3 regions of the Pseudoalteromonas sp. M8 genome follow, and region 3 is predicted to be linked to each of the others. Evidence: predicted binding sites of a transcription regulator. Region 3 holds the regulator's gene; each other region holds the start of a gene.
What was found. The regulator sigma-54, encoded in region 3, starts transcription at its own class of promoters, with help from an activator protein. The targets are predictions, from matches to a motif close to GTTGGCACGNNNNTNGNNT.
Positions count from the first base shown of each region.

Region 1: GSF13_RS11565 (LPP20 family lipoprotein) is a predicted target of sigma-54. The motif match lies at 2,794-2,812, and genes of this name have one in related genera.
Region 2: fliE (flagellar hook-basal body complex protein FliE) is a predicted target of sigma-54. The motif match lies at 1,581-1,599, and genes of this name have one in related genera.

Region 1 is NZ_CP047240.1:1,542,653-1,547,493, reverse strand. Features, by position in the region: gene GSF13_RS11585 (chemotaxis protein CheV) at 1-447, opposite strand, end outside; gene flgA (flagellar basal body P-ring formation chaperone FlgA) at 588-1,295, shown strand; gene flgM (flagellar biosynthesis anti-sigma factor FlgM) at 1,368-1,691, shown strand; gene GSF13_RS11570 (flagellar protein FlgN) at 1,684-2,112, shown strand; gene GSF13_RS11565 (LPP20 family lipoprotein) at 2,187-2,663, opposite strand; gene GSF13_RS11560 (flagellar assembly protein T N-terminal domain-containing protein) at 2,868-4,064, shown strand; tRNA gene GSF13_RS11555 (tRNA-Arg) at 4,173-4,247, opposite strand; gene GSF13_RS11550 (FlgO family outer membrane protein) at 4,581-4,841, opposite strand, start outside.
Region 2 is NZ_CP047240.1:1,589,870-1,594,710, forward strand. Features, by position in the region: gene GSF13_RS11790 (ATP-binding protein) at 1-3, shown strand, start outside; gene GSF13_RS11795 (sigma-54 dependent transcriptional regulator) at 1-1,379, shown strand, start outside; gene fliE (flagellar hook-basal body complex protein FliE) at 1,638-1,970, shown strand; gene fliF (flagellar basal-body MS-ring/collar protein FliF) at 1,991-3,709, shown strand; gene fliG (flagellar motor switch protein FliG) at 3,702-4,742, shown strand; gene fliH (flagellar assembly protein FliH) at 4,746-4,841, shown strand, end outside.
Region 3 is NZ_CP047240.1:409,842-424,394, forward strand. Features, by position in the region: gene GSF13_RS06940 (YhdP family protein) at 1-1,752, shown strand, start outside; gene GSF13_RS06945 (carbon-nitrogen hydrolase family protein) at 1,745-2,560, shown strand; gene tldD (metalloprotease TldD) at 2,557-3,996, shown strand; gene yjgA (ribosome biogenesis factor YjgA) at 4,098-4,616, opposite strand; gene pmbA (metalloprotease PmbA) at 4,753-6,102, shown strand; gene mgtE (magnesium transporter) at 6,170-7,528, opposite strand; gene GSF13_RS06970 (HPr family phosphocarrier protein) at 7,878-8,147, opposite strand; gene rapZ (RNase adapter RapZ) at 8,148-9,014, opposite strand; gene ptsN (PTS IIA-like nitrogen regulatory protein PtsN) at 9,007-9,465, opposite strand; gene hpf (ribosome hibernation promoting factor) at 9,467-9,754, opposite strand; gene GSF13_RS06990 (RNA polymerase factor sigma-54) at 9,784-11,283, opposite strand; gene lptB (LPS export ABC transporter ATP-binding protein) at 11,330-12,055, opposite strand; gene lptA (lipopolysaccharide transport periplasmic protein LptA) at 12,055-12,597, opposite strand; gene lptC (LPS export ABC transporter periplasmic protein LptC) at 12,587-13,141, opposite strand; gene kdsC (3-deoxy-manno-octulosonate-8-phosphatase KdsC) at 13,138-13,689, opposite strand; gene GSF13_RS07015 (KpsF/GutQ family sugar-phosphate isomerase) at 13,689-14,553, opposite strand, start outside.

The DNA.
Region 1 (4,841 bases), 1.1 Mb from region 3:
TACGTCTAATATTTCAACTAGCTCGTTTTCAATTTCTGTAACCGCTGTCAAATAGGAATAACGGCCTGCCCCAGATGGCGGGGGCATTATTTTTTCCCAGTTCATATTCACAATGCGTTCTACCGCACTGACTAAAAAGCCTTGAACTGAACGGTTGTATTCCGCAATTACAATAAAACAATTGCGAATATCTTGAATAGGAGGCCCACCAACCGCAAGTGACATGTCAATTACGGATATTGTTTGGCCTCGAATATGAGCAACCCCTCGAATCAAAGGGTTTGACTTGGGCATGCTTGTCAATGCTGGACATTGAAGCACTTCTCGGACTTTGAAAACGTTAATGCCGAAGCGCTGTCGACCTTGAAGTCGAAAAAGTAATAGCTCGAGACGGTTTTGTCCAACCAGCTGTGTACGTTGGTTAACCGAGTCTAAAATACCTGCCATTTCAATCTCCTACTGTATAAACCGCTAATCGGAACGATCTTTGCTTCGACTCTGATATGGTTTACCACCCTTGATTAGGTGCAGTTATTAAAGCAGAATCTTTATACCTTGTTTCACCCCATAAGCATAGTCGAAACATCATGAGTTTGTTAAAAAAAACCCATTACATTCAGTTTTTTTGTTTGTTCGCTTATTTTATAGGCGTTGACTATGGTTATTGTCAGCAATATGACAACAAAACTTTAGAACAAAGCGCAATAGAATTTGTTGAACCAAATGTAGAGCAAGATCCCGACAGCCAGCTATCACTAACTGCTATACCACTTGATTCAAGAATTCCAGCAAGAGATTGTCAATCGCCGTTGCAATATAGTACAGCAATGACTCCGCCTTTTGACACTCAAGTGACAGTACAAATTAGATGCAACGATACCCTCAGCTGGACTCAATACGTCCACGTGCGTATCGATCACCTCTTCCCTATTTTAGTTAGCGCGACCATGTTAGAAAAAGGCCGTGTTATTCAGGATGACGATGTGAAAATAGAGTATCAGCCGAAACGTTTTCGTAGGGTTTCCTATATAGAAGATAAGTCGATACTAATAGGCAGTAGAAGCAAACGTAATATCAGAGAAGGTCAAGCCTTTACTCAGGCTCATATTTGTATGGTCTGCAAAGGCGATACTGTGACGATTATTGCTAAATCAGGTGGGCTTGTGATCAAAACTCAAGGAGAAGCGCAGCAAGATGGCAACCGTGGTGAACTTATTAATATTAAAAACGCTCGCTCTGGCAAAACCTTACGTGCTAGAGTAATAGAAGTGGAAACAGTAGAGGTGAATTTATAAAAAATTTGCTAAAGTAATACTATTAAACGCCGATAACAAGGCTGAGAGTATAATTTTATTGGGTCTACAATCATGGTTAATCAAGTTAACGGTCAGAATCAGTCTACATCCGTTGCTAATAATGTTAAGCAACAGAAGGCTGAATTGCAAAGAAATGATGCTAATAGTGCGTCAGTTAAATCACCAGCTACACCGAAAGCAGCTGCGGATTCAGTGAGCCTGACTCCACAAGCGCAACAGCTGAAAACGGTCAACGAAAAAGCGCAGCAGTCATCAGGCTTTGACGACAAGAAAGTCGAAGAACTGAAAAAAGCGATTGCAGAAGGCAAGTATCAAGTTGACGCGGAAAAACTAGCCAAAAACATAGCTGCATTTGAGTTCGAAATATATGGATGATTTGGTTCGGCTCTGCCACCACAAACTTTCAGAACAAATCTCGACGCTAGAAGCGATGACCCAGCTTCTGGCTCGTGAGCTTGACGAGCTCGCGTCTCGGCGTGGCGACAACTTAAAAGAAATCGCTCGTGAAAAGCTAACTCTCATTTCAAAACTGCAAAAGCTCGACAATGAATTGTCAAAAACTGAGTCTCACGTCTTTGAAAGCAGTGAAGTAGCCCCGCTCGTTGCTAAAGTGCGAGCACTACTCAGTGAGTGCCAAACCAAAAATGAAATCAATGCTAAAACGGCTCATCAGGCTAATGTAAGCACACGTGAACTAAAAGGGATCTTAATTGGCGCACCAACTTCGATTACATATGGTCAAGATGGCAGCGTGAAAAGTAGCGACAGTGAATTGGTACGTAACCTAAAGGCGTAGCCACGCCTGTCGTATTTTAGTATTGAAGAACAATCGAAGTGAAACGCATTAAGTAAGCGATATGTGATGAGTGCTTACTTAAAGCTATAAGATATCTTCTTAATTTTCTGCGGCTTGACTTGAGTAATATACAAATCATAAACGCGTTTCATATCAAGCTCTAACTCCGTCGCGTAAGTATCACCAACTGCGTAACTTTTCAGCACCTTAGCCCCACGAACAAGTCCATTTACTTGGCTCTTAAGACCGTCGTTTTGCGCAACCGCTCCTTTTACCGTAATAGTGGATGTCAAATTCTGGCCATACAGTTGCTCAGCCAATTCACGATACGCTTCTAATTTTGACACTTTAATGGCCATTAGCTGCTTCTCACCCGCAGTTTTACCCGGCTGAGCACTCAAAGGAGCGTACCCCACAGCCCGTAAAACAGGAAAAGTTTCCGGTTGCACTGTTTCATATTCAATATGCTTATCAACGAGGCTTGAACAGCCGCTGAGCCCTGCTAGCGAACAAACCATAACAACTGAACTGATAGAATTAGTGATACGCATTTCACCCCACTCCGCTACAATATATACCAATCAAAATTAAGCACTTCCCCAACATCTTGGTCTCGCAAGGGTTGTTGTGGTTTCATTGAGTATTGGCAAGAAATAAAATTAACTTTCATAATGTGTGATTATGCACGAACCTTGCCAAAATTTGGCACAGGTATTGCTGAGTTGAAGAGTAGTTTTTGATCTGGGCATTTAAACATGAAAAAGCAATTCGCGACCAGTCTATCACTGTTGTGTATCACCTTGGTTCATCCAGCTTATGCTGAATGGTTTGAAGTTACCGGCATGGCTGACGTTAAAAATGGCGACCATCAAAAAGCCAAAAGAAAGGCGGTAAATGACGCCATCACACAAGCTTTGCTGTTTTCTGGCGCTTCGGTGAGTAGTGTGCAAACCGTCACCGATGGTGTGCTCACCCAAGATCAACTTAAGATCCGCTCAAATGCTGAAATCCAAAGTGCCAACGTAATTGCTGAAGCAAAAGTTGGTGACTCATGGCAGGTGACATTACATATCGATATTACCCCACAGAGTGCTCAGTGCCCTACTAGTGCTTACGACAAACAGGTTGCAGTCACACAAAGTCAGTTAAAAAATAAACACCAAGCAACACTAGGTCAAATTTTTGACATAAATAAAGCGGTGAGCGAGCGCCTATACCAGACAATGTCTGAACAAAAGTTGAGCTTAGAACCTGTTCCCTATTTCGCACAGACCATAGACGTTAACCGCTTTTTCAGCCAGCGGTTTGATTATAATGAACAGCTAATCGAGACCATTACGGCAAATACGAACAGCCAATTTGTATTACTGAGTCAAATTACTGATATTGCTGGTGTCGATAAACTTAATAGCGACTTCGCATTTTGGCAAAGTGATAAATATTTAAGAAGCTTCAAGGTAGACTTTGCGCTGTTTGATGCACTTTCTCATGAAAGGGTGTGGCAAAAGCAATATGCCACTCAAGGCGTGTGGCCGTTTAAGAAAACCAAACTAATTGATGTGTACAGTGAGCGCTTTTGGCAGACAGATTATGCTGATGAGATCCAAACCACGCTGACACAAATCGCAACTGATTTAAACGCAGCGGTGGCCTGCTTACCAACCAACGGCAAAATCCTACATATCGATGATGAACAAGTCGTTATTAATTTGGGCCGCATGCATGGCTTAGAGAATGGCCAGATCCTTAACGTAGCGCATAGTAATCCGCTGACTAATGTCGATGGTAAAATATTTATGCATCAAATTAAAACCATTAATAAACTGCAAGTGATCCAGGTGAATGCGCAAAACGCCATTGCGGTAAATATCAGTAATCGCCCACTTCACAATGTGCAAATTAATGATTTGGTTGAAATTCAAATAGAAAATGAAAATGAGTTTGAACTGTAAGGTTAAGACTACCTATGACGCAGACAAGATTTTCGACGACTTTACACACTCTACATCATGCTTCCGCCGCCCATTTACTTTGGTAATTCCACGCAAAAGTGATACCAATGGCGTCCCCAGTAGGAATCGAACCTACATCTAAGCCTTAGGAGGGCCTTGTTTTATCCATTAAACTATGGGGACAATCTCTAAAGTCAGATAACGATCGCTTTTTTTGACCTTCACTAGCGGGATCTGCGGTACTTAATACCAATGAAAGTCGAGAATTGTTGATTCTCTGTTGTACTGCATCTCAGTGACTTCACTTTAGTATACTGATCTTAATGAACTTTTAAAGATTAATAGTCAATTTATTCGCGGTAATAAATGAGGTGGTTCAGTAGGTGAATACGCAGCAGTTAAGACCCACTACTGCGCTATCAGTTACTTCACTTGAGGTGTGAATAAGAAGTAGGATAGTTCTTCGTTTAATAAAACCTAAACGGTATTTTCTTCTAAAAACCGCTATTTGAAGTACTACCTTGCAGCGGTTGCCTGATCATCAAGGATAAAATACGGGATGGTCACCACCGTGCTTGCTATCACTAAGTTGGTGTTAAACTCTAACAATCTTGCATTTACCTCCACGCCTCGTGGACGGTAAACCATAGTGCCTGTGAGCAAATGGCTGGGAGATTGCGTGTTTTTCAAGCGGCTTGCTTTACGCGAAAAAGTCAAGTCGCCACTGGATGTCACTTCAATTTTCCCCAATGCTTTAAAGTCTAACGCTTGATAACC
Region 2 (4,841 bases), 1.2 Mb from region 3:
TGAGTAACAGAGTTTTAGTTGTTGAAGATGATGCTGGTTTAAGAGAAGCACTCATTGATACATTGCAGCTTTCAAATATCGAGTGCGTAGAAGCAAGTTGTGCGGAACAAGCCGTTTTATTGCTAAAGCAAGAAACCTTTTCTTTGGTGGTGAGTGACGTGCAAATGGGTGCCATGAGTGGGCTTGACTTGTTAAAGACCATTAAACTCAACTATCCCGAATTACCGGTATTGATGATGACAGCATACGCGACCATTGATGATGCGGTTGAAGCGATGAGATTGGGTGCCATCGACTATATGGCTAAGCCATTTGCGCCTGAAGTATTGCTTAATATGGTTGGACGTTATCTACCTGAGAAGGAAAAAGAGACAGACGGCCCCATTGTTGCCGATCCAAAGAGTATTAAACTACTTGAACTGGCTGCAAAAGTAGCTAAGTCGGATGCCAGCGTTATGGTACTTGGACCGAGCGGTTCAGGTAAAGAAGTGTTGGCTCGCTATATTCACGATAAATCCGACAGAGCAGATGAGCCCTTTATCGCAATTAACTGCGCTGCAATCCCAGAAAATATGCTCGAAGCGACCCTGTTTGGTTACGAAAAGGGGGCATTTACAGGTGCCATTCAGGCGTGTCCTGGAAAATTTGAGCAAGCACAAAAGGGAACGATTTTGCTTGATGAGATCACAGAGATGGATTTGGGATTACAAGCAAAATTACTTCGCGTGTTACAAGAGCGCGAGGTAGAGCGTTTAGGTAGCAGAAAAACCATTTCACTGGACGTCAGAGTGTTGGCAACCAGTAACCGCGATTTAAAAGAAGCGGTGGAGGATGGGGTATTTAGAGAAGATTTATATTATCGCCTCAATGTTTTCCCACTAGAGTGGTTGCCACTGAAGGACAGAGCGGGTGATATCGCAGTGTTAGCCGAGCATTTGTTGGTAAGACATACGCAAAAAGCAGGCAAGCCAACACCTATATTAAGCAGCGGTGCAAAGCGCAAGCTCAGTTCACACAGTTGGCCTGGAAACGTAAGAGAGCTAGACAACGTTATTCAACGTGCCCTGATTTTGTTCCAAGGTAATGAAATTCAAGAAGATGATATTTTTATCGAAAATTTCTCACCGATGGCTTTGATTGAGTCTGCACCACTTGTAAATCATGAAGCATCAGCTTTAATGGAGCGCTCTCAAGGTGAGGATGAAATCATTAGCTATAAAGATGAGTTACAGGATAAAGAACACCAAATTATTTTAGATACGCTAGCAAAGTTTAATGGTAAACGTAAAGAGGTGGCGGAGGTGTTAGGTATGAGTCCTCGCACACTTCGCTATAAGCTGGCAAAAATGCGAGATTTAGGGATTGCACTACCCGCTTAACCTAAGTTACCTGAGTTTATAAACAATGAGTTAGCTTATTGCTTTTCCAAACCTCAGGTTAAGCTTTATCTGCTAATTCAAATTTACTCAGGCGCCTATTAAAGATCAGCAGATCTTAGGCGCCTAGTTTTCACTTCTATGCACTGCCAATTTTTCGACATGCTAAAAATATTTCAACATACTGAAAATTAACGATTTTAAGTTGGCACGTTTTCTGCTTTATTACAGGTAACTAAGAGTTATTTTGAGTAAAGCATCATGAAAGTACAATCATCAGCGCTATTTCAAGAAATGCAGGCAATGGCTGCAGAAGCGACGAGAAACACACAGCCATCAGTGCAGCCGGTTAAGACGGCGGCATCTTCGTCGGCTCAGTTTGGCGATTTACTCTCAGACGCACTTAATACGGTTCATGGCTTACAACAAGAAGCGAAACAAAAAGTCACCGCTGTTGAAATGGGTGACAGAAGCGTTTCTCTTGCAGAAGCTATGATAGCGAAACAAAAATCGTCGGTCGCTTTTGAGGCAACAGTGCAAGTTCGTAATAAACTTGTTGAGGCCTATAAAGAAATCATGAGCATGCCAGTTTAATTGAGTGACTGTGGAGAGTAATCGTGGCTACTAATCAATCAACAGATCTTACGCTTTCCGATGCAGCGCTGAATAATGACAGCGGATCGGATGAGCAACAAGAGCAAAAATCAGGCTACTTCAGTGCGCTAAGCGGTGTTGATATGTTGCGCCAGGTTACTCTGGTTATTGCCCTTGCTATTTGTTTAGCAATCGCAATCTTTATTATCATTTGGGCGCGCCAACCAGATATGCGCCCACTTGGTAAATACCCAACAGAAGAACTCGTCGAAACGTTAGACTTTTTAGACCAACAGAAAATTGAATACCAATTAGATGGTAATATCATTTTAGTCGCTGAGTCGGACTATCAAGACATAAAACTACGCATGGCGCGTGACGGTTTTACCCAGTCTCCGAGTTCTGGCACTGATATTCTGATGCAAGATATGGGTTTTGGTGTTAGCCAACGTCTTGAAAGAGAGCGCTTAAAACATAGCCGTGAGCAACAACTTGCGAGAACAATTGAAGAGTTACAAGACGTAAATCGTGCAAAAGTGTTACTTGCAATTCCAAAAGAAAACGTCTTTGCACGTCGCGAGAAAAAGCCCTCTGCAACCGTAGTTATTACCCTTAAACGTGGCAAAACGCTTGGCGGCGAAGAAGTTGATTCAATCGTAGACATTGTGGCATCAGCGGTACAAGGCCTAGAGCCTTCACGCGTGACTGTCACCGATCAAAACGGTCGTCTACTCAACTCTGGTTCTCAAGACTCTTTAGCTGCGCGCTCGAGAAAAGAGTATGAAATCGAACGTAAGCGTGAACAAGAATATCTAGAAAAAATTGATAGTATCCTGATCCCAACTGTAGGTCTTGGTAACTTTACCGCGCAGGTTGACTTAACGATGGATTTCAGCGCAGTTGAAGAAACGCAAAAACGTTATAACCCAGATTTACCTGCGGTTCGCAGCGAAACAACGTATGAAGAAAATAATATTGGTGGTTTAGCTGTCGGTATTCCGGGTGCGCTGACTAATCAGCCTCCAGTGAACTCAAATATCCCAGAGGTTGCTGGGCAAGGCGGCAATGGTCAAAGTGCAACACCAAGCAGTAATCAAAAAGAAGCAACCCGTAACTATGAATTAGACACCACTATTAGCCATAAACGTCAGCAAACAGGTGTTATTCGCCGGATCAGTGTGAGTGTGGCCGTTGACTACCTCGCAAAACCTGATGCTGAAGGTAACATGGCAATGGCGCCGCGTACGCAAGAAGAGCTAAATAACATCCGTCGTTTGCTACAAGGTGGTGTGGGCTTTGATATGCAGCGAGGTGATGCACTAGAGGTAGTGACTGTGCCATTCGTGCGTGAAGACCTCACTGAAATGCAAGAGATACCACTTTGGGAGCAAGATTGGTTCCAAAAGACAATCCGTCTTGCAGCAGGTACCTTAGTGATCATTGTGCTAATCTTAGCGGTAGTAAGACCTATGCTTAAGCGTCTAATTTACCCAGATGATACGCTTGAAGATTTTGATGAAGATGCGTTGACCAGTGGTGTAGATTTAGGTGACAGTACACTCGATATGCTAAATAACGAATTCGATGAGTCTGCGGTTGGCTTCTCTTCTGACGGTAGATTACAATTGCCAGACTTACATGGCGACGAGGACTTACTCAAAGCAGTACGTGCCTTAGTTGCTAACGAACCAGAACTCTCATCACAAGTTGTGAAAGCGTGGTTGACAGAAGATGACTGATCAAGAACAAAAACAATTGCCCGCAGCCTTTGACGTTGACAAGCTAGATGGCGTCGACAAGGCTGCCATCTTACTGCTTAGTTTGACTGAAGAAGATGCGGCTCAGATTTTAAAACACCTAGAGCCGAAGCAAGTGCAAAAGGTCGGTATGGCGATGGCCTCCATGGATGACCTATCTCAGGCTAAAATTGCAGCTGTGCATAATTTGTTTATCGAACAAATTCAAAGCTTTAGTACGATAGGTTTCCAATCTGAAGACTTTATTAAGAAAGCGCTAACTGCAGCGCTTGGTGAAGACAAAGCGGCAAGTCTTATTGACCAAATTGTGATGGGATCTGGTGCAAAAGGGTTGGATTCGTTGAAGTGGATGGACTCGAAGCAAGTTGCCAATATTATCCGCAACGAACACCCGCAGATCCAAACGATTGTATTGTCTTATCTCGAGCCTGAGCAATCCGCCGAAATCTTGTCTCAGTTTCCTGAGAAAGTACGCTTAGATTTAACAATGCGTATTGCAAACTTAGAAGAAGTACAACCTGCGGCACTGCAAGAACTCAACGAGATCATGGAGAAGCAGTTCGCTGGTCAAGCTGGTGCACAAGCAGCGAAAATGGGTGGCTTAAAAGCCGCTGCAGATATCATGAACTACTTGGATACCAATATTGAAGGTCAGTTGATGGATTCAATCCGAGAACATGACGAAGAAATGTCGCAACAAATTCAAGACCTCATGTTTGTGTTTGAAAACTTGATGGATGTCGAAGACAGAGGTATCCAGGCTATTCTGCGTGAAGTACAGCAAGACGTACTGATGAAAGCAATTAAAGGCGCGGACGAATCTTTAAAAGAAAAGATTATGAAGAATATGTCTAAGCGTGCTGCTGAGATGATGCAAGATGACCTTGAGGCTATGCCTCCAGTGCGGATCAGTGAAGTGGAAGCTGCACAAAAAGAAATTTTGGCAACGGCTAGACGTTTGGCTGACTCAGGTGAAATTATGCTTGGTGGCGGCGGTGGTGAGGAGTTCCTATAAACCATGGTCGATAAAAAGTTGTATAAAGGCCGCCCAGTCAGCACCGAAGCACTGGATGAGTTATTAGAAAACTGGCCCATTCCAGATGTTACGGATAAG
Region 3 (14,553 bases):
GATAAGCAAAATTATCAAGTCACGACCAAGGTCAGTCTTGAAGCTGGGGTTGAGCAACTGCAACCGCACGCAAATGGAATTATTGACGGCTACTTTGAAGGCAATAGCGTGCTGAGCACTGAGCTTATCCTTAATTTTGCCGAAGCTGGGTTTAACTATAAAGCCAAATTTGCTAGTGATTTACGGGGGATCGCGAGTCACTTACCCGATCAATTCGGCAAACCTGCTGATCAAGCTAAACTGCTAAGCGGCACAGTATTAGGGGATGATATTTCGAATCTTGTTACGGCAAGCCTAGATAATCAATTGTATTTTAATGGCATCGTTGAAAATGGATCCGGTGCGATGCGTAATGCACACCTGATAATTGGCAGTAAAGATGAAGGCTTAAATGCATCCGGTTTTGATATCACAATCAAACAACAAGAAGTCGAGCTGTTGCCTTGGTTACCACTGATCAACCGCATTATCAAAGCGCCAAATTCAGGTTCCGACCCTGCATTTCTACCAGCACTGAATCAGGTAAATGGTTCTTTCTCAAAAGTAACATTCTCTGAGATCCCTTTCCATGATGTTGACTTTACTATGGCCGCGATTGACGGCGCGATGCAGCTTAAAATCAATAGTAAAGAAATGCGCTCACAAGTGGCTATTCCAGCGTCAAACTCAAGCCGGCCTATTCACATTAATAGTGATTATTTACGTCTAAATTTACCTAAGTCGGAGCCGCAAGCGCAAGAGACAGTGGAAAAAGACGTTCACTCATTAGATTGGTTGTTGAGCTTACCTGCAACCGAATTTGTGTGCGGTGACTGTAAAGTTGATGAATATCAGTTAGATCAGGTCAATATGTCGTTGTTTGGGGATGGTAATAGACTCAATATTTCAGAGTTAGTGATTGACAAAAAAGATCATAAACTCAATGCCAGTGGCCGGTTTGAGCAAGGTAAAACGACGCTAAGTGGCGCGTTAAACAGCAATGACTTTGGTGAACTAACGGATGAGTTTGATATTACTTCGACAATTAAAGACTCCCGCGCCAACATAGATTTTGTCCTCAATTGGCAAGGCGCGCCATACGAAATGGATTTACCTAGCCTAGGAGGCGAGTTGACTTGGCGCTTAGGAGAGGGCCACTTGGCAGAAATAAGCGACAAAGGAGCACGTGTCTTTTCATTGCTGAGTTTGGACTCTTTGATCAGAAAGTTACGCTTGGACTTTAGGGATGTGTTTTCTAAAGGTTTTTTCTATAACAGTATGAGTGGTTCGGTACAACTAACGAATGGTATTGCGATCACTGAAGATTCAAAGCTCGATGGCGTGCCTGCGGATCTAACGATACGTGGCTATGCCGATCTCAATACTCACGAAATTAATTATGATTTAGCCGTCGCACCACAAGTCACGTCGAGCTTACCTGTGATTATGGCATGGGCGGTGAACCCTGTGACGGGGTTAGCTGCACTGGCATTAGATAAGGTTATCCACTCGGCGCGAGTGATCTCTGAGATTAATTTTAAAATCACCGGAACGATGCAAGAGCCGGTGGTTACCGAGGTTGATCGTAAGAGTAAAGAAATTGAGTTACCCAAACCGGTTGTGCCTCTTAGTGAAGAAGCTATGCCAGATGGAGCTGATGAGAATATCAGTAAAGAAGCACCAGCAATGAATTCAGAATCACATCCAAGTGCTACACTTAAGCATAGTGAGCAACCTCTTGTGTCGCAAAATAAGGAAAGTGGTAATGGCTAAGGTGATTGCATTGCCAATGTGCTCGGCTAAAGCACCCCAAACAAATATAGATTACCTTAAAAGTCAGCTGGTTAAGTTAGTGGTGGAAGAGCCAACCTTAGTGTGTTTACCTGAAACTTGGCTGGCGTTTTGCGACAATGCGCAACAGGCTTGGGAATATGCGCAGCATAACGAAGCACTGCTCCAAGAGCTCTCAGCGCTTTGTCAACAACATAACATTTGGTTGGCGGCAGGTACCATCGCGATACCAAGCCAGAGCGATAAATATCTGGCTGCGAGTTACTTATTTGATTCGAGTGGCGAAATCGTAGCACGCTATAATAAGATCCATCTGTTTGACGCCGATGTGAGTGACAAAACTAAACAATACCGAGAGTCTGAGCGAACAGAGCGTGGACAGGATGTCGTGGTAGTGGATAGTCCATTTGGCAGAATTGGATTAAGCGTGTGTTATGATCTGCGCTTTCCAGGTTTGTTCCAAATGATGAGAGCGAAGGGAGCTGAGCTATTTTTAGTCCCGAGTGCTTTTACCTGTGCAACGGGTAAGGCACACTGGCAGCCATTATTACAGGCGAGGGCGATAGAAAACCAATGCTATGTAGTTGCAGCCGCGCAAGTTGGTTGTCATGAAAATGGCCGAGAAACCTATGGTCACAGTTTAATTGTATCGCCTTGGGGTGAAGTCTTAATTGACTCTGGTGCGAATTTAGAACCTATTTCACAGCAGCTAGATAGTGCGTTTCTTGATTCGATCCGGCAAAAAATGCCGGTTGCGGATCATAACCGATTTAAAAGTGAGTTTTTATGAGTAATGTAGAGCAGAATTTACTGACCAATAGCCAGCTGACACGTGAGCAATTATCACAGACTCTCGAGTATATTCATCAGCACAAAGTAAATTATGCCGATCTGTATTTTCAATCAAGCTACCACGAAACTTGGGTGCTGGAAGACGGCATAGTCAAAGACGGCAGCTACAACATCGAACGTGGTGTTGGTGTGCGTGCAGTGAGTGGTGAGAAGACTGGCTTTAGTTATTCTGATGCCATCAATATTGAAGCGTTAACCAAAGCAGCAGAAGCTGCGCGTAGCATTGCGCAAGCTGGCGAAAGCAGTAAAGTTCAAGTATTTAGCGATGTAAAAGTACCCATTCAATTTCAACCAGCACAGCCAATTACCAGCATGAGTGATGCGGATAAAGTGGCTTTACTTAGAGAGCTTGAACAGTGCATTCGCGATTTAGCGCCTGAGGCGCAGCAAGTGGTCAGTTCGCTGTCTGCGGTATATGAAGAAGTGTTAATTGCCGCAAGCGACGGTACATTTGCAACCGACATTCGCCCGTTAATACGTTTAAATTGTTCGGTACTCCTTGAGAAAAATGGTCGCAGAGAGCGTGGTAGTGCCGGTGGTGGTGCGCGTTTAGATTATGGTTACTTTAAAGAGTTAGTAGACGGTGCACCGAGATGGATGCAGTTTGCCAAAGAAGCTGTGCGCCAAGCACGCGTGAATCTTGAAGCCATTGATGCACCAGCAGGTGCGATGCCTGTGGTGCTCGGTTCTGGTTGGCCGGGCGTTTTGTTACACGAAGCTGTTGGACATGGCCTAGAAGGTGATTTTAACCGTAAAGGTGCCTCTGCATTCAGTGGCAAAATAGGTGAACAAGTCGCTTCGAGTCTTTGTACTGTGGTGGATGATGGCACAATAGCCGACCGTCGCGGCTCTTTGAATGTGGACGATGAAGGTACGCCAGCGGCATACAACGTACTGATTGAAAATGGTATTTTGAAAGGCTATATGCAAGATAAGCAAAACGCGAGCTTAATGGGCGTGGCGCCTACAGGTAATGCGCGTCGTGAGTCTTATGCCCATTTGCCGATGCCGAGAATGACAAATACCTACATGCTTGCGGGTGAGCACAGTCAAGAAGAGATCATTCGTAGCGTAGATAAAGGCATTTTTGCTAGTAACTTTGGCGGTGGTCAAGTGGATATTACCTCCGGTAAATTTGTATTCTCAGCGTCTGAAGCCTACTTAATTGAGAATGGTAAGATAACCCAACCCATTAAAGGCGCAACGCTTATTGGCAATGGCCCAGAGGTGATGAAAAAGGTCTCTATGGTAGGTAATGACCTTGCGCTTGATAGAGGCGTTGGGGTATGTGGTAAAGATGGTCAAAGCGTCCCTGTGGGAGTCGGTCAACCGAGTTTGAAGATTGACGAAATTACTGTCGGTGGCACAGCGTAATACTACCTGCAAAAACAAACTTGAAAGGTAAACAGGCCCTAATCATAAGTAAAAAGGCGCATCAGCGCCTTTTTATGTTGTATCAGAGCCACAACACTGCGTTACGGCATAATCGCTTCTTTTAAATACTGGAACAGCTCTTTGTAGGCTTTGCCTGGCTTCTCAGCTTTTACTTCTTTACTTGCTTGGCGCGCCATCTGGCGCATTTTTTGACGCTCAAGTTCAGGATACTTATCCAATAGCTCATTAATCTTGCTATCTCCTTTGGCAATCACTTCATCGCGAATAAGCTCAATCTTATTCAGCAATACGTCTGCTTTATTGTTCTTATTTAGCATCAAATCCATCGCAGCCTGAATATCTTCGATATTTGGAGTACTACGCAATGTCTTGGCAATGTAGTTCATATGACGACGGTAAGCATCTGTTTTAGCACGGATCCTATCCGCAACAGTCATGGCCTCTTTAAGCTCGTCCGTTAGAGGTAACTTCTCACGCTGCTTCTTGCCAAGCCCTGCAATTTCGCAGCCTAGTTCATGCAACTCAAGCGCTTCGCGCTTAAGCTCGCTTTTTGAAACGTAAATAATCTCTTCTTCGGTCGTTTGCTCGTGTTTAGCCATCGGTCTTGTCTATACTAGTAAATATTAAAGTCTCTAACATTAGAGTATACCACAATTGATCACTACAATAGTTAGTAGCTGTGATAGCATATTAACTAATATGTTTTAGTTAGACGAGCGAGCGGATAAGGTATCTATGACTCAACCTCAACAACACCCTATATATAATCAAATTGATGATGTGAAAAATGCAGTTGCCGATGTGTTAGCGCATGCTAAAAAACTAGGTGCAACCTCGGCAGAAGCGGCGATGTCTAGCACCTCTGGTCTGTCTGTAAGTACACGAATGGGAGAGGTTGAAACCATTGAGTTTAATCAAGATGGTGGTCTTAGTATCAGCGTTTATGTGGGAAATCATAAAGGCTCAGCATCAACCGCGGATCTGAGTCCTGAAGCCCTGCGCTCAGTGGTTGAAAAAGCCGTAGATATTGCTCGATTTACCTCGGATGATCCCTGTAATGGTGTGGCGGATAAAGCCTTGCTAGAGATGTCTCCAGCAGATTTAGATCTTTTCCATCCTTGGCAAGTTTCTCCCGATGAAGCCATTGAGCAATGTATTGCTGCTGAAAAAGCTGCGTTAGCATTCGATCCTCGAATCGTGAATTCTGATGGCGCGAGCTTATCGAGCCACCAAGGGATCCGTGTATATGGCAATAGTCATGGCTTAATTGCAGGGTTCCCACGTACCAGACACAGCCTGAGCACCATGGTGATTGGTAAAGAGGGTGAGCAAATGCAACGGGACTCTGCATATGCGTTATCTCGCGTGCACACGGAGCTAAAATCCCCTGAAGAAGTCGGTTTAGAGGCGGCACAATCAACGCTTGCAAAATTAGGCAGTCGTAAGGTGTCAACGCGCAAAGTGCCTGTTATTTTTCGAGCGGATATTGCTAACAGCTTATTTGGGCACTTAGTGTCAGGTATTGGTGGCGGCGCGCTATATCGTAAGTCTAGCTTCTTGTTGGATTCTTTAGACACACAAATTTTTAATCACAGCGTTAACATTGAAGAGAAGCCACATTTATTAAGAGGGCTTGCTTCTAGTCCTTTCGATAGCGAAGGTGTAAAAACCATCGACCGTGAAATTATCACAGATGGCGTGCTCAATACTTACTTATTGGCAAGCTATGCTGCACGTAGAATGAATATGCAAGCGACAGGTCACGCAGGTGGGATCCATAACTGGTTAGTAAAGCCAACACACGACGATTTAACCAGCCTACTTGCGTCGATGGGCACTGGTTTGTTAGTCACTGAACTTATGGGGCAAGGTGTTAATACGGTAACTGGTGATTACTCTAGGGGGGCTGCTGGTTTTTGGGTCGAAAATGGAGAACTTCAATATCCTGTAAGTGAAATTACTATCGCTGGTAATTTAAAAGGTATGTTTATGGGGATTGAAGGCGTTGGCGCTGATATTGAATGCCGAGGCGCAGTACAAACCGGCTCTATACTACTCAATAATATGCAAATAGCGGGCGAATAACTCCCTCTCTCAGCTCAAGAAATGCTGGTTTTAACCAGCATTTCCCGCCGTTTCGACACTGTTACTGCTACACTAATAACCAAGTTGCGGTGCCAAGGAATGCAAAGATCCCTACGATATCAGTAACAGTTGTTAGTACCACACTACCAGCTAGCGCTGGATCGATATTCATTTTCTTTAACATAATTGGAATACTGGCACCCGCGATACCCGCTGCGACTAAGTTCATAAACATTGCGAAGGCAATTACAGCACCGAGTGTAAAATCCCACTGCCATATAGCAATAACTCCAGCGATCAAGACAGACCAAAGCACGCCGTTTAAGGCGCCGATCGCCAGCTCTTTACCCATTAAAAACTTTTGGTTAGTTTGGTTAATATGACCAAGGGCAATACCACGTATAACTAGGGTTAGCGTTTGGCTACCGGCAACGCCACCCATACTTGGTACTATGCCATTTAACACCGCGAGAATAGGTAAAATATCCAGGGTACCTTCGAAGAAGCTTGCGACAAACGCTGCCATCAAGGCGGTTAAAAGGTTAATCCCAAGCCAAATAGAGCGGCGCTGGCTACTTTTTAGAACTGGCGCAAAGGTGTCTTCTTCATCTTCAAGACCTGCCATACTTAACAAACTGTGCTCGGCATCTTCACGGATGACGTCAACAACGTCATCAATGGTGACACGACCAAGTAAATGGGCGTTATCGTCAACGACGGGAGCTGAGATCCAGTTATGACGCTCAAAAAGCTGCGCCACTTCAGACTCATCCATGGAGATAGGGATCGTTTCCTTATCTTCATCCATCAAATCTCGAACCATACTGTCAGGAGACTTAGTTAATAAGGTATTGACTGGTAAGGCACCCAAGAAACAGTTGTCTTTATCGACAACATATAGCTCATCTGTGCCGTCTGGCAATTCGCCTTTAAGGCGTAGATATCTAAATACAACTTCTAAGGTAACATCGGGTCGAATAGTGACCGTGTCGGTGCTCATTAGCGCACCGGCAGAGTGTTCCTTGTAGGACAAAGCTTGTGTCGCACGTTCTCTATCTTGGCTATCCATCGCACCGATAACGTCTTGGTAGACGGTATCAGGCAGGCTTCTTAGGACATCACCAAGGTCATCGTCGTCCATGTCTTCTGTAGCGGCGGCAATTAGCTCCGGCTCCATCTGGGCGATGATCCCAAGTCTTACGTCCTCTGACAGTTCCTCTAAGACATCCCCTTGGATATCTGGGTCAACAAGCTGCCACAGCATAGAGCGAACTTTATGAGGGGATGATTCTAAAAGCAGTGCAGTGTCACAAGGTGCTGTTTCTGCGAGCATACGCCTAACTTGAACAAACTGACCACTGTTTAAGGCGTTAGTTACCTTTTGGAGTTGTTCCAGTGTGTAGTCTTGTTCAAATACTTCAGGCATAGGCATCCTTTTTGATATTAATGGTGGCTAACGTGATTAAGTTAACCCTATTCATTTATTTTATCGCAGAAATCAATTTCTTAATTTGAATTTTATTCGTGTTGTTTCTGCTGGTGGGTTGCTATCGTTAATACACGTTAAAGGTGTACGCAACGATAAAGTAGGATTTTCCGGCAACTCGCTTTACTGCACGAAAGAAACCTAAATTGGTATTACAGTGTAACTCAGTTTATTAGGAACTACCAAGGTTTACGCTTAATTATGAGAGACTTATTAGACCACTTTGGTTACGGAGGAGGGGGAGATTAGCAGGGAGTAAATGAATCAGGCCTTATTGTTTTACTGACGATTACTCGGATTCATTAAACTTATTTTCTATCAGTCCGCCAATGGCGTCTAGTGCATACTGAGCATCAGGACCTTCACAAACCACTCGGACTTCTTTCCCTTGGCTGCTTTCAAGTAACAACAGCGCTAGTACGCTGTCAGCAGCAGCACTTTTGTCTCCTTGATATAAGGTCACTTCGGCATCAAATTGGGTTGCTAATTGCGCAAGAACCGTCGCTGCTCGAGCGTGCAGGCCGAGTTTGTTTTGGATTAAAAACGTATCTTCTAACATTTAACCCTCTTGCTCTCGGTGACGAATTTTGACGTTGGGATGGGTTTTAGCAAAACGTTCACCAATGGTTTGCGCTAAGTATACCGAGCGATGTTGCCCACCTGTACATCCTATTGCGATCGTTAGATAACTGCGATTGTTACGCTCTAAGTGTGGTAACCAAGTTTGTACGAAGGTTTGGATCTGCCAAGTAAACTTTTGCACGATGCTGTGACTCGACAAATAGTCTTTGACTGGCTGATCTAAGCCAGTTAGCGGCTTAAGCTCAGGCTCCCAATGTGGGTTGGGTAAAAAGCGCGCATCAAAAACGTAATCCGCTTGTTTTGGGATGCCGTGTTTAAAGCCGAAAGATTCAAAGGTAATAATGAGTTGTTTGTCTTTTTTACCTAAGATTTTTTCGCGGATATCTTCTGCAAGTTGATGAACGCTCAGGCCTGTAGTATCAATGAGAAAATCGGCGCGAGTGATCAGCACGTCTAACAATTCCCGTTCTTTCTTTATCGCAACATCTAATGGAAGATTATGCAGTGAAAGAGGGTGCAAACGTCGTGTTTCTGAGAAGCGCTTTATCAGGGTTTGATCGTCACTGTCTAAATAAAACAGGGTAGGTTTGGCAAAGCCTGGTAAGTATTCAAGAATGTCATTAAACTCGTCCTGTTCTTTAGGTAAGTTTCTAACATCAATACTGACTGCAATTTTATTATAATTGTCCGAAACACTGCGGACTAAAGACGGTAGCAAATTGACTGGAATGTTATCCACACAATAGTAGCCTAAGTCTTCCAATACTCGAAGCGCTACAGATTTACCAGAGCCTGAGCGGCCACTGATAATGATAAGCTCGAGTCCTTTTTCTTCATCACTCATCAAGTTCACCTTGGATCACTGCATATAACTCATCATCACTTTTTGCTTGCCTAAGCATTTTGCAAAAAGACTTGTCTTTGAGTGTATCAGCAATCGCCGCTAAGGTCTTCAGGTGTTGTTGATTATCACCTTCAGGTACGATGAACGCGACAAAAATATCGACAGGCTGCTTATCTATGGCTTCAAACTGGATCCCTTGCTCGCTGACAAGCACCATTGCAAGGATTTTATCCAAACCTTCAAGTCGACCATGGGGAATGGCAATGCCTTTACCGATCCCTGTGCTGCCTAATTTCTCTCGCGCCATTAAGGCGTCCAAGATAGCATGCTGACTGGTATTTGGAATTTGGCTATGAGCCAGTTCGCTGATGTATTCTAAAATACGTTTTTTGCTATTAAAAAGGACCGCAGCTTTACTGCAGTCCTTGTTCACTAATTCACTTAATTTCATCTTAGTGTCGAGTGAGCTTCTCTTTGTGTTTAATAACTTGACGATCTAGCTTGTCGATAAGGCCATCAATTGCGGCATACATATCTTGATGCTCTGTTGATGCAAATAGCTCGCCGCCGTTTACGTGTAATGTTGCTTCTGCTTTTTGTACTAGTTTCTCGACATCAAGGATCACATGCACATTATTGATATGATCAAAGTGCCTTTCTAGCTTCGCAAACTTGTTGGTGACATAGTCTCTTAATGAGTCAGTAATTTCTACATGGCGACCAGTTAGATTTAGTTGCATAAGCATTTTTCCTTCTTGGGTTTTACGTCTTATATCAAGCTTTTACGCTGATTTGACGGTGGAATGGCTAGGGATTCACGATATTTTGCAATCGTACGTCTCGCTACCTTAATTCCTTGCTCAGCTAAGATATCTGCAATTTTGCTGTCACTCAATGGCTTCGCGGTATTCTCTGCAGCTATCAGCTTTTTGATAAGTGCTCTAATTGCTGTAGAAGAGCACTCACCTCCATTTTCCGTACTTACATGGCTAGAGAAGAAATACTTCAGCTCAAATATTCCCCGAGGTGTATGCATGTATTTTTGTGTTGTCACACGGGAAATTGTGGACTCATGCATCTCAACCATTTCAGCAACATCATTTAGCACCATAGGGCGCATTGCTTCGGGGCCATGTTCAAAGAATGCCTGTTGTTGTTGCACAATGCAATTGGTAACTTTTAATAAAGTATCATTTCGGCTTTCTAAGCTTTTAATAAACCACTTTGCTTCTTGTAAATGTGAGCGAATAAACTGACTATCCGTACTGGATTTCGCCGTTCTAGACATCGCAGCGTAATGGTCATTTACTCTTATTTTAGGCATAGCATCAGGATTTAGCTCTACGACCCAACGACCTTTTACTTTTTTCACCGATACGTCAGGGATCACATATTCAGGCTCTTCATGAATAATGCTTGCCGCAGGCTTTGGGTTAAGGCTATGTATTAACGTCATGACCTCTTTGAGATCGGCTTCTTTAAGGCGCGTTTTCTTAGCCAAAGTTCGATAGTCACGGCTGGCAAGCAAGTCGATATGCTCTGTCAGGATCATTTTTGTTTCGGCAATCCATGGGGTATCTGGGGCGAATTGGTTGAGCTGAATGCATAAGCATTCTTGTAAACTACGCGCTGCGATACCGACAGGGTCAAAAAGCTGAATGCGTTTGAGTACGGCTTCGACTTCATCTAGCTCAATAGGCTCTTCGCTATTCTCGTCATTAATGCTTTCTAAAATGTCTTCGCAAGACAGTGTTAGAATGCCTGACAGGTCGACCGCTTCAATAATCGCAATCGCAATAGCTCTATCTGTTGGACTAAATGGTGTCAGTTCGAGTTGCCACATGAGATAATCGTGGAGAGATTCAGAGGTTTCCCCTTGATAAACATTATCGTCATCGGGAAGTGGACCTGAGCTTGCAGCAGGCGCTGCACTCATATACTCGTCCCAAGTGACATCCATGGCAAGGTCATCGCTCACAGTGTCTTTGCTCATGGCGGTATCTGAGTCTATCTCATAGTCACTAACCTGCGTTTCATCGGCTGAATCTTGATTGTCGTCAGCACGGCTCTTTTCTTGGCTGTGTTGGTCAGCGTTTTCGCCGTCAGTATTATCACCTTCTTCCACTTCCAACAATGGATTGCTGTCTAATGCTTCTTGTATTTCTTGTTGCAGATCCAATGTACTAAGCTGCAGCAAGCGAATGGCTTGTTGCAGTTGCGGAGTCATTGTAAGTTGCTGCCCCATGCGCAGCTGTAATGATTGCCTCATGTATCTCTAACAATCCTTTTTAACAGTTATTAATACTACGTCTTAACTATAGCTTGAATTGTTCGCCTAGGTAGACATCTCTTACGGTTTGATCTGCCAAAACATGTTCTGGCGTGCCTGCAGCGATTAACTCACCATGTGAAACGATGTAGGCCTTTTCACATACGTCCAGTGTTTCTCTAACGTTATGATCGGTGATAAGCACACCGATACCACGGTTTTTTAGGTGCTCTATGATTGTCTTTATATCTAACACCGAAATAGGATCAACACCAGCAAAAGGTTCATCTAACAGGATAAACTTAGGGTTTGCGGCTAAAGCGCGAGCAATTTCGACTCGTCTTCTTTCGCCTCCCGACAATGCCATGCCCTGTGAGTCGCGAATGTGTTGAATATTAAACTCATCCAGTAACTCGTTTAGTTCAGCTTCTCTTTCAACTTTAGATAAGTCTTTTCGAGTTTCTAAAATCGCCATCAAATTTTGATAGACCGTGAGTTTTCTAAAGATTGAAGACTCTTGCGGTAGATAGCCAATACCAAGTCGTGCACGGCTGTGCATCGGTAACAAAGTGATATCTTCGTCATCAATCTGAATATAGCCTTTGTCGCTTGGTACTAACCCTACAATCATGTAGAACGTAGTGGTTTTACCTGCACCATTTGGTCCTAATAAGCCTACAATACTGCCAGCCTGAACACTTAAACCAACATTTTTGACGACCTGACGACCTTTATAACTCTTTGCTAGACCAGTTGCTTTGAGCTCGCTCATTAATTGTTACCTTCTTCCTGCGCTTTTTTCTCTTTAGCGTCTTTTTTGTCATCAACAGGAACAAGGATGGTTCTTACTCGAGAGTCTTCTTGGTCTGAGCGCTCAGCGCTGATCAATTGCTTTTCAATGTCATAGGTGATGACTTGAGCATTGATTTTTTGCCCAGTTTGATTGATTTCAGCATCACCAGAAATCACTAGGGTTCCCTTCGCTACGTCGTAACGGATTTCATTTGCTTTGGCTTCTAGCAAGTTGCCATCGGGTTGACGTTCGCTAAAAGTGGCAGGGCTGCCAGTTGCCACAAGCAGTTGCTTGTTAATGCCAAGTTCCGCGCGACGGTGGACCTCTAGGCGATCGGCATTTATCTTTCTGTTGCCATGAATAATAACAACATTCTGTTCAAAAATACCGATGTTGCTTTGCAGTTGAGCTTGCTGACGGCCAGCATCAATAATGACTTCATTTTGTTCTGCAGCAATTGCTAGAGTAGAACTTGCAAGCAAGCCGATGAAAACTAGTTTGTTAATGATTTTACTGGTCATAATAAATTGTCTTTGTGTGGTTGATGAGTTCGATCACTTGCTTTTGTAGATCCGCATGCAGTCCTTTACCTGTGATCCTAAGACTAGGACCGTTGATAACGACAGGGTGTTCCGACTTCATCAATTTTTGCTTAATTTCAACTCTTACATTATCGGCATTGATATCCGTGATCATGGCGTTAGGCGTTAAATTCTTTGCCAACACATTGCCCTCTAATATCAAGGTGTTGTTTTCGTATAGGGTTGCTTCTAATGCGCTTATTTGCCAATTCTGTTCACCGTTATATAAGGTGAAAATGGGCTTTTCAAAGTGACTAAAGCCAAGATCTTGATACAACTCCATCTTATCAGCAGTTACCTGATAGTTTAATAAGCCATTTTCACTATAGGTCGTTTGCTGAAGCGTGGTTGCAACATAATCGGGTTTAGCTAACGGTTCATCTTCTTTTGCTGGATCCGCCTCTGATGGATTAAACATGGGCGACCACATCCATACCATTAAAGAAGCGAAAACAATGAGTAAGATGACACGCAATACGGTCATGTACTTGATCCTTTGGAAGTCAATAAGTGATTTTGGCTGAGCATTAGAAGATCAGTTAGTTCTCTCACGGCACCAAAGCCACCTGGCATCAAGGTCGTGTAATGGGCGATATGTTTAACAAGAGGATGTGCATCATTGACGGCAACGGCAAAACCAACTCGTTCCATTACGGGTAGATCTGGGCCATCATCACCAATATATGCAATTTCGTCATCATTAAGGTTGAGCTTAGTCTTCAGTTCATCATATGCCACTAACTTGTTTTCTTGACCTTGGTAAATATAAGTTACATTTAAACTAGTCATGCGTTGCTGAACTATTTGTGAATGTCTACCTGTGATAACGGCGACTTCGATACCACTATCAATCAAGGCCTTAATACCAAACCCGTCTTTGGTATTAAATGCTTTCAGTTCTTCACCATTGTTACCAAGGTATATACGGCCATCTGAGAATACGCCATCAATATCGCAAATTAATAATTTGATTTGTTTTGCTTTTTCCCAAGCTTCAGTTGAAATCGTCTGATATAAATCTTCAAATTGCATTACAGCACCCCCGCTCTAAGTAAATCTTGCGTATTCAAGGCGCCAACTGGAATGTTGTTTTCGTTCACCACAATCAAGCCGTTAATCCGTTTGGTTTCCATAATATTGAGTACCTCAGCTGCGAGCATATCGGCGCGTGCCGTCGTACTTTTAGCCGTCATCACTTGCGTGATTGGGGTGGTGTGAATATCGACCTTTTGTTCGATAATACGGCGCAAGTCACCATCGGTAAAAATACCTTGCAATTGCGAGCTTTCATCTACGATTGCCGTCATACCTAAACTTTTAGCGGACATTTCAAATAAAGCTTCTTTAACTGTGCAATGACTATTGACCATAGGGATAGCATTCCCTTGATGCATGACATCAGCAACGGTTAGCAGTAGACGTCTTCCCAAACTACCACCAGGGTGGGAAAGTGCAAAATCATCAGCCGTAAAGCCTCTGGCTTCAAGTAGCGCAACCGCGAGCGCATCACCCATCACTAGCGTAGCTGTGGTGCTTGCCGTGGGTGCAAGTCCTAATGGGCAGGCTTCTTTTGATACTTTAACACAAAGGTGAACCGTCGCATTACGAGCCATCGTAGAGCTTGGGTTGCCTGTCATGGAAATAACGGGGGCCCCTAAGCGCTTAATTACAGGTAGGATTGAGATCACCTCTTGGGTTTCCCCTGAGTTGGAGATCATCAGTACCACATCATCTTTGGTGATCATACCTAAGTCGCCGTGACTTGCTTCACCTGGATGAACAAAAAATGCGGGGCTGCCAGTACTTGCGAGTGTCGCTGCGATTTTGTTACCGATGTGGCCGGACTTACCCATGCCAATCACGATGATGCGACCTTGACAGCCAAACATAATTTCA